DNA from 2 places in the Furfurilactobacillus curtus genome. Region 1 is predicted to be linked to the other one. Evidence: predicted binding sites of a transcription regulator. Region 1 holds the regulator's gene; the other holds the start of a gene.

The links. The regulator Rex, encoded in region 1, represses fermentation and respiration genes when NADH is low (regulators of the CRP and FNR family bind a similar motif). The targets are predictions, from matches to a motif close to TTGTGAANTANTTCACAA.
Region 2: a site for Rex is predicted at 1,507-1,524, ahead of adhE (bifunctional acetaldehyde-CoA/alcohol dehydrogenase). Genes of this name have one in related genera too.

What each region holds. Positions count from the first base shown of each region.
Region 1 is NZ_BAAHXU010000001.1:898,025-901,453, reverse strand. Features, by position in the region: gene ACYQ0Y_RS04565 (ABC-F family ATP-binding cassette domain-containing protein) at 1-114, opposite strand, end outside; partial or broken gene ACYQ0Y_RS04560 (ATP-binding cassette domain-containing protein) at 295-735, opposite strand; gene ACYQ0Y_RS04555 (redox-sensing transcriptional repressor Rex) at 1,201-1,860, shown strand; gene groES (co-chaperone GroES) at 2,137-2,421, shown strand; gene groL (chaperonin GroEL) at 2,482-3,429, shown strand, end outside.
Region 2 is NZ_BAAHXU010000001.1:1,220,973-1,224,401, reverse strand. Features, by position in the region: gene ACYQ0Y_RS05915 (bacteriocin immunity protein) at 144-470, shown strand; gene ACYQ0Y_RS05910 (DUF1836 domain-containing protein) at 686-1,210, shown strand; gene adhE (bifunctional acetaldehyde-CoA/alcohol dehydrogenase) at 1,557-3,429, shown strand, end outside.

The sequences.
Region 1 (3,429 bases):
AATTTGGGCTTGCTGTTTGTCAAACGCACGTTGTTGTGTTTTGATACGCGCTGCTTTTTGTTGTAGATAAGCAGAATAATTTCCTTTGTAGTGAGTGAGGGTGCCTTGGTTCATGTCATAAATAGTCGTAACCACATGGTCCAGAAAGTATCGATCATGAGAGACAATCAGGACAGCTCCGGGATATCCCTTAAGATAATCTTCCAGCCAAGATAGGGTTTGAATATCTAAGTGGTTGGTCGGTTCGTCTAAAATCAGTAAGTCTGGTTGCTGCAATAAGTACTTTGCTAAGGCTAGCTGTGTTTTTTGACCACCTGAAAATTGCGTGACGTTGCGATCATACGTATCTTCATCAAAGTGAAAGGCATGTAAGACACCGCGGATCAGGGCTTGATAGCCATAACCATTGTGGTCGCTAAAATTTTGTTGTAGTTGATCATATTCGCTTAAATAACGGTGGTAAGTCGTACTTTGATGATCTGCTGTGGGATCCGCAATCAGCGCTTCTAATTCGTGTAATCGATGTTCTTGTTGACGCTGTAAACTAAATACAGTGAGCATCTCGTTCCAGACAGTATTATTTGAAGTTAGCCCGGCATCTTGGGGGAGGTATCCCACCGTAACTGCTTTACCAGTGGAGATGGTGCCAGCATCAGGTTCATTTAAGCCTGCAATCATTTTTAATAAGGTTGATTTGCCAGCGCCATTGCGACCAACTAAGCCGACACGTGCGTGATCTTCAACCGTCATAGAGACATTTTCAAATAAGGTATCGGCGCCGAAACGACGTGCGACTGCTTGTACTTGGAGAACATACATAGTCGAAAACTCCTTCACTCATCAAACGATTTCATAACTACCATTCTAACATGTCGAGCAATGAAGCGGCATGGGTTACCAAGCGGCTGCGCTGATTGAGCTTGTGAAACAAGTGGTTGGTAAAGGATTAATGACGATGATTATAAAAGTTCGTGATTTTAATTAATATCAACAGTACGAAGTTTTAGGAAAAAGACAGTCGATTCAAAAGCTTTCAGATCAAGGTAAATCAGGATTTTATTAAGCCAAACGGCAAGAAACTTTGTGAAAGAAACAGATAAAAGAATGAAATTTACTTCACAATAAGTGACCCTATGCTATAATTGGTCTACACATTAGTTTCACAAGCGATACTAATCGAACAAAAAGGAGTGAACCGTCGTGGCCGAACAACGAATTCCACGTGCGACAGCAAAACGGCTGCCGATCTATTACCGTTATTTAAACATTTTATTGGATGCGGATAAGACCCGCGTTTCTTCAACCCAGTTATCGGAGGCGGTTAAAGTCGACTCTGCAACTATTCGTCGCGACTTTTCATACTTTGGTGCCCTCGGCAAAAGAGGCTACGGTTATGATGTTGCAAAGCTCATTGAGTTCTTTAAAAAGATTCTGAATCAAGATCAATTGACCAATGTTGCATTAGTTGGGGTGGGGAATTTAGGCCATGCATTATTGAACTTTAATTTTCATCAAAACAGCAATGTTCGTATCAGCGCAGCCTTTGATGTTAACGACAATATCGTAAACACAGTTCAAAGTGGTGTGCCAATTTATCCATTATCAGAAATGGGCCGTCAATTGCAGGATCAGCAAATCTCGATCGCCATCGTAACCGTTCCAGAACGTACAGCACAGGATGTGACGGAACAATTGGTTAAGGCCGGAATCAAGGGGATTCTGAACTTTACGCCACGTCGCTTGTCTGTACCTGACTCAGTGCGGGTTCAAAACGTTGATTTGACTAATGAATTACAGACACTCATTTATTTCATTGATCATTATGCTGAGATTCTACCAACTGAGGGTGAACAAGGATAAACAGTTGTGATTATTAGCTGAATACAAAAGGATGAACGTCGGTTGCTTTGCGAAGTGACTGACGTTTTTTTAAGCATCGCCCAGCTTAATCCTTATGCCTTGTTGACAGCTATCAATTAGCAGTGTGGGTCCGGGGCTGCTAATTTTTTTGACTAAGTTTGACCAAAAGCCTTGCATTCAGAATCGGGGATGGTTATTATAGACCTTGTTGTTAGCACTTAGACATTAAGAGTGCTAAAAGCGTTTATTTCAACGAAAATTATTGGAGGGATTAACGTGTTAAAACCATTAGGAGATCGTGTTATTTTACAAGCTTCTGAAGAAGAAGAACAAACCGTTGGCGGTATTGTCTTGGCAAGTAATGCGCAAGAAAAACCAACGACTGGAAAAGTTATCTCTGTCGGTGCTGGCCGTGTATTGGACAACGGTGACTCTGTTGCACCATCCGTTAAGGAAGGCGACACAGTAATGTTTGACAAGTACGCCGGGACCCAAGTGACTTATGACGGTGCAGATTACCTAGTTCTCCATGAAAAAGATATTGTCGCAATTGTTGAATAATTTTCGACCTAAATTGCGTAAATAAAGACGAAATAAAAAATAGTTGAGGTGGAAATTCACATGGCTAAAGATCTAAAGTTTTCTGAAGATGCCCGCAGCTCAATGCTTGCTGGGGTTGATAAATTAGCGAACACGGTTAAAACCACACTTGGACCAAAAGGTCGCAACGTTGTACTTGAACAAAGTTATGGTTCACCAACCATCACTAATGATGGTGTAACGATTGCTAAAGCAGTTGAATTGGCTGACCATTTCGAAAACATGGGTGCAAAGTTGGTTGCTGAAGTTGCTTCTAAGACTAATGACATCGCTGGTGACGGGACGACAACTGCTACGGTGCTCACACAATCCATCGTAAACGAAGGCATGAAGAATGTGACTGCCGGTGCCAACCCAGTTGGGATCCGGACAGGGATTGAAAAAGCGACCAATGCAGCCGTTGATGCTTTACACAAGATGAGCCACGACGTCAAAACTAAGTCAGACATTGCTCAGATTGCTTCGATTTCGGCTGCAGATCCAGAAGTTGGTGAATTGATTGCTGACGCAATGGAAAAGGTTGGCAATGATGGCGTTATCACCATTGAAGAATCTAAGGGGATCGAGACTACTTCGGATGTAGTTGAAGGGATGCAGTTTGACCGTGGATACATGAGTCAATACATGGTTACCGATAATGACAAGATGGAAGCTGACTTGGATAACCCATACATCTTGATCACGGATAAGAAGATTGCTAACATCCAAGACATTTTGCCATTACTGCAATCAGTTGTTGAACAGGGCCGTGCTTTACTGATCATCGCTGATGACATTACTGGTGAAGCATTGCCAACGTTAGTCTTGAACAAGATGCGTGGTACGTTTAACGTCGTTGCTGTTAAGGCCCCTGGCTTTGGTGATCGGCGCAAAGCGCAGTTGGAAGATATTGCTGCTTTGACTGGTGGTACTGTGATTACTGACGACCTCGGCTTGAACTTGAAAGACACGACTGTCGAACAGTTGGGT
Region 2 (3,429 bases), 320 kb from region 1:
AACTGACCCTAGCAATTAAAATTGCCGAGTTGACCTCAATTGACGTAAGCAGTAAGGTAACTTGTGAAACTGTTGTATTTTTAATATATACATTGGGGGACATAAAATTGACCAAAACAGATGTTTCAGCGACTAAATTTGATATTCAAGCGATTTGTCGTGACCTTTACCAAGTGCTTGATCAACGAAGCAGTAAAAATTCACAATTATTAGATATTTTGGACGTTTTACAACAGGTTACCAAAACAGTTTCAGACACATCGAATCCAGAAGCGCTAGTCAACCGGTTAGTCAACTATATTAGGATTGTTGCTTCAACGGGCAAGCTCCATTTTTCTGGGCCCGCTGAAAAGTTAATGATTCAACTGAGTGGTATTGGACAAAAAGCCGGGTTGAACGGTGCATATATGGCTGATTTTTCAGATAAATCATACTTCTATCGGCCATTTGAAAAATATCCACAACACTAAAAATGATCCGCAACCTTGTGAAGGGCAACAATGACTGAGTCGACTCAATTCTATGGGCGATTCATTTAAAAGATGGTCATTGCCTGAATCAAATGAGCTGAATGACAAGTGATCGTATCAATGTGGTTTTTAGTATCACCTAGTTTACAACACTAGATGATGGTGATATCATTTGCTTAGACGTAAACAGCCAATGATCAGCGGAGGATACAGTGATGGCAGATTCTTTTGAACGGTATCATAAGTGGGAACAACATTTAGCTGAAGTGACCTTGCCAAAGTGGGATGAGTTGCCGAAATTTGATCTGTATATGGATCAAGTGGTGGCCTATGTAAACGATACGTTAGGTCCACTGGACGTGGATTCAGTGACCCCCGCAATGATTAATAATTATGTTAAACACAACATCATCTTGGCGCCAGTGAAGAAAAAGTATCAGGTCATGCAGGTCGCGGATATTTTATTGATCGGCTTGCTGAAACCGACGTATGCGATGGACACGATTCGTCAAGGAATGGATCAAGTCACGGCTAGTCTTTTTCCTAAACGAGCCTATGACACATTTATTGACTTGATGTTATCCGGCTTACGTGGTGACTTACCAGAAGCGCCGGCAGATAATTTGAACGATCAGATGATGGTGACGGCTGTTCATGCCATTCTGGATAAAATGAAGTCAGAACAATTGTTGAGTTTGACCAAAGAAATCGTGACACCTAAACCAGTTGAACAGAAGTAAATAAAATTTTGTCATTCATTAATTGATAATTAACAGGGTGGTCTTTTCTTTTGAGAGAAGGCCTTTTTTTAGTTTGTCGTGAATGCCGATTGTGATACAGCTGCTTAAACCAAGGTTACTAGCGAGAGAAAGTTTCTGAATTCACAATTGGAAAATAAACGTTTTTTCGATAAAATAGAAAAATATTTACAACATAGCAAGCGCATTATCATAGAGTTAAGCGCTTACATTTTTCTAGGTATCAAAAACTTGGATCAAAATGCTTGAAAAGTTTTTACAACGTGTTAGACTACTAATTGTGAAAGAGATAACAAACAGACATCAATCTGATGGAGGCAAACAAAGCATGGTTGTAAAAGTTGATAAAAAAGCTGAAAAACAAACCACGAATGTCGCAAACATGATCCAAAAGTTGGTCGATAAGGGCCAAACAGCGCTCGCAAAAATGGATGGCTACGACCAAAAACGCATTGATCATATCGTGCACGAAATGGCAATGGCTGCCTTAGACAAACACATGGAATTGGCCAAACTGGCCGTTGAAGAAACTGGCCGTGGTGTCGTAGAAGATAAAGCAATTAAAAACATTTACGCGTCAGAAAATATCTGGCACAAAATTAAGGATGACAAGACAGTTGGTATTATCCGTGAAGATGATGTAGAAGAGATCACCGAAGTAGCTGAACCACTTGGCGTGATTGCCGGAATCACTCCCGTCACCAACCCAACGTCAACGGTAGTCTTTAAGGCTGAAATCGCCGTGAAGACCCGTAACCCGATCATCTTTGCATTCCACCCACAAGCTCAAAAGAGTTGTGTAGCAGCTGCGACGATTGTTCGAGACGCAGCAATTGCGGCCGGTGCGCCAGAAGGTATGATTCAATGGATCGACGAACCTTCCATTGAAGCAACGGATGCCCTAATTAACAATGATGGCATTGCTTCAACGTTAGCAACTGGTGGTCCTGGCATGGTGAAGGCAGCCTACTCAACTGGGAAGCCAGCTTTAGGCGTTGGCCCTGGTAACGGTCCCGTGTACGTGGAAAAATCAGCTAATATCAAACGGGCGGTTAACGACATTACGTTGTCGAAGACGTTTGATAATGGGATGGTTTGTGCATCCGAAAACTCAGCGGTGATCGATGCAGAAATTTACGACGAAGTAATGGCCGAATTTCAGCGTTTAGGTTCCTTCTTAGTTAAGAAGGCCGATCAAAAAGCCTTAGCTGACGCTATGTTTAATCCAGTGACACATGGTGTTAAGGGGCCAATCGCTGGTAAATCAGCTTATGATATTGCCAAATTAGCTGGTATCAAAGTCCCAGAAAACACGAAGGTTCTATTGGCAGAAATTGATGGTGTCGGTCCAGATTATCCATTGTCAGCTGAAAAGCTATCACCAGTCTTATCCGTCTACAAAGCAGCTTCTCGCGAAGAAGCCTTGAAGCGCTGTGAAGAATTGTTGAACTTTGGTGGCCTTGGCCACACAGCCGGCATTCAGACAGAGGATCAAGATTTGATGACCGAATTTGGCGTTCGCATGAAGGCCAGCCGGGTATTGGTTAACACACCATCAGCTGTTGGTGGGATTGGTAACATTTACAACAACATGATTCCTTCCTTAACATTAGGAACCGGTTCATGGGGTAAGAACGCTGTTTCGCATAACGTGTCATCCTTTGATTTGATCAACGTGAAGACGATTGCGAAACGGAGAAATAATATGCAATGGATTAAGATCCCAAGCAAAGTTTACTTTGAAAAGAATTCCGTTCGCTATCTAACTGATATGGAAGGCATTGAAAAAGTCTTCGTCGTTGCTTCACCTTCGATGGTTAAGAACGGTTATGTGGATATCGTGCGCGATCGGTTGCGTAAACGACCAAATGGCACAGACATTCAAATCGAAGTCTTTGATCAAGTTGAACCAGACCCATCAACGGACACAGTTGATCGTGGGGTTCGGTTAATGAACGAATTTAAGCCAGACACAATCATTGCCATTGGTGGTGGTTCGCCATTGGATGCAGCTAAGAACATGTGGATGTTCTATGAGCACCCAGGTGCTGACTTCTTCGGTGCTAAGCAAAAATACTTGGACATTCGTAAACGGACTTATACGTTTGAAAAGCCAAACAAGGCGAAGTTTGTCGCGATTCCAACCACTTCAGGCACCGGTTCTGAAGTGACCCCATTTGCCGTTATCACGGACTCACAGA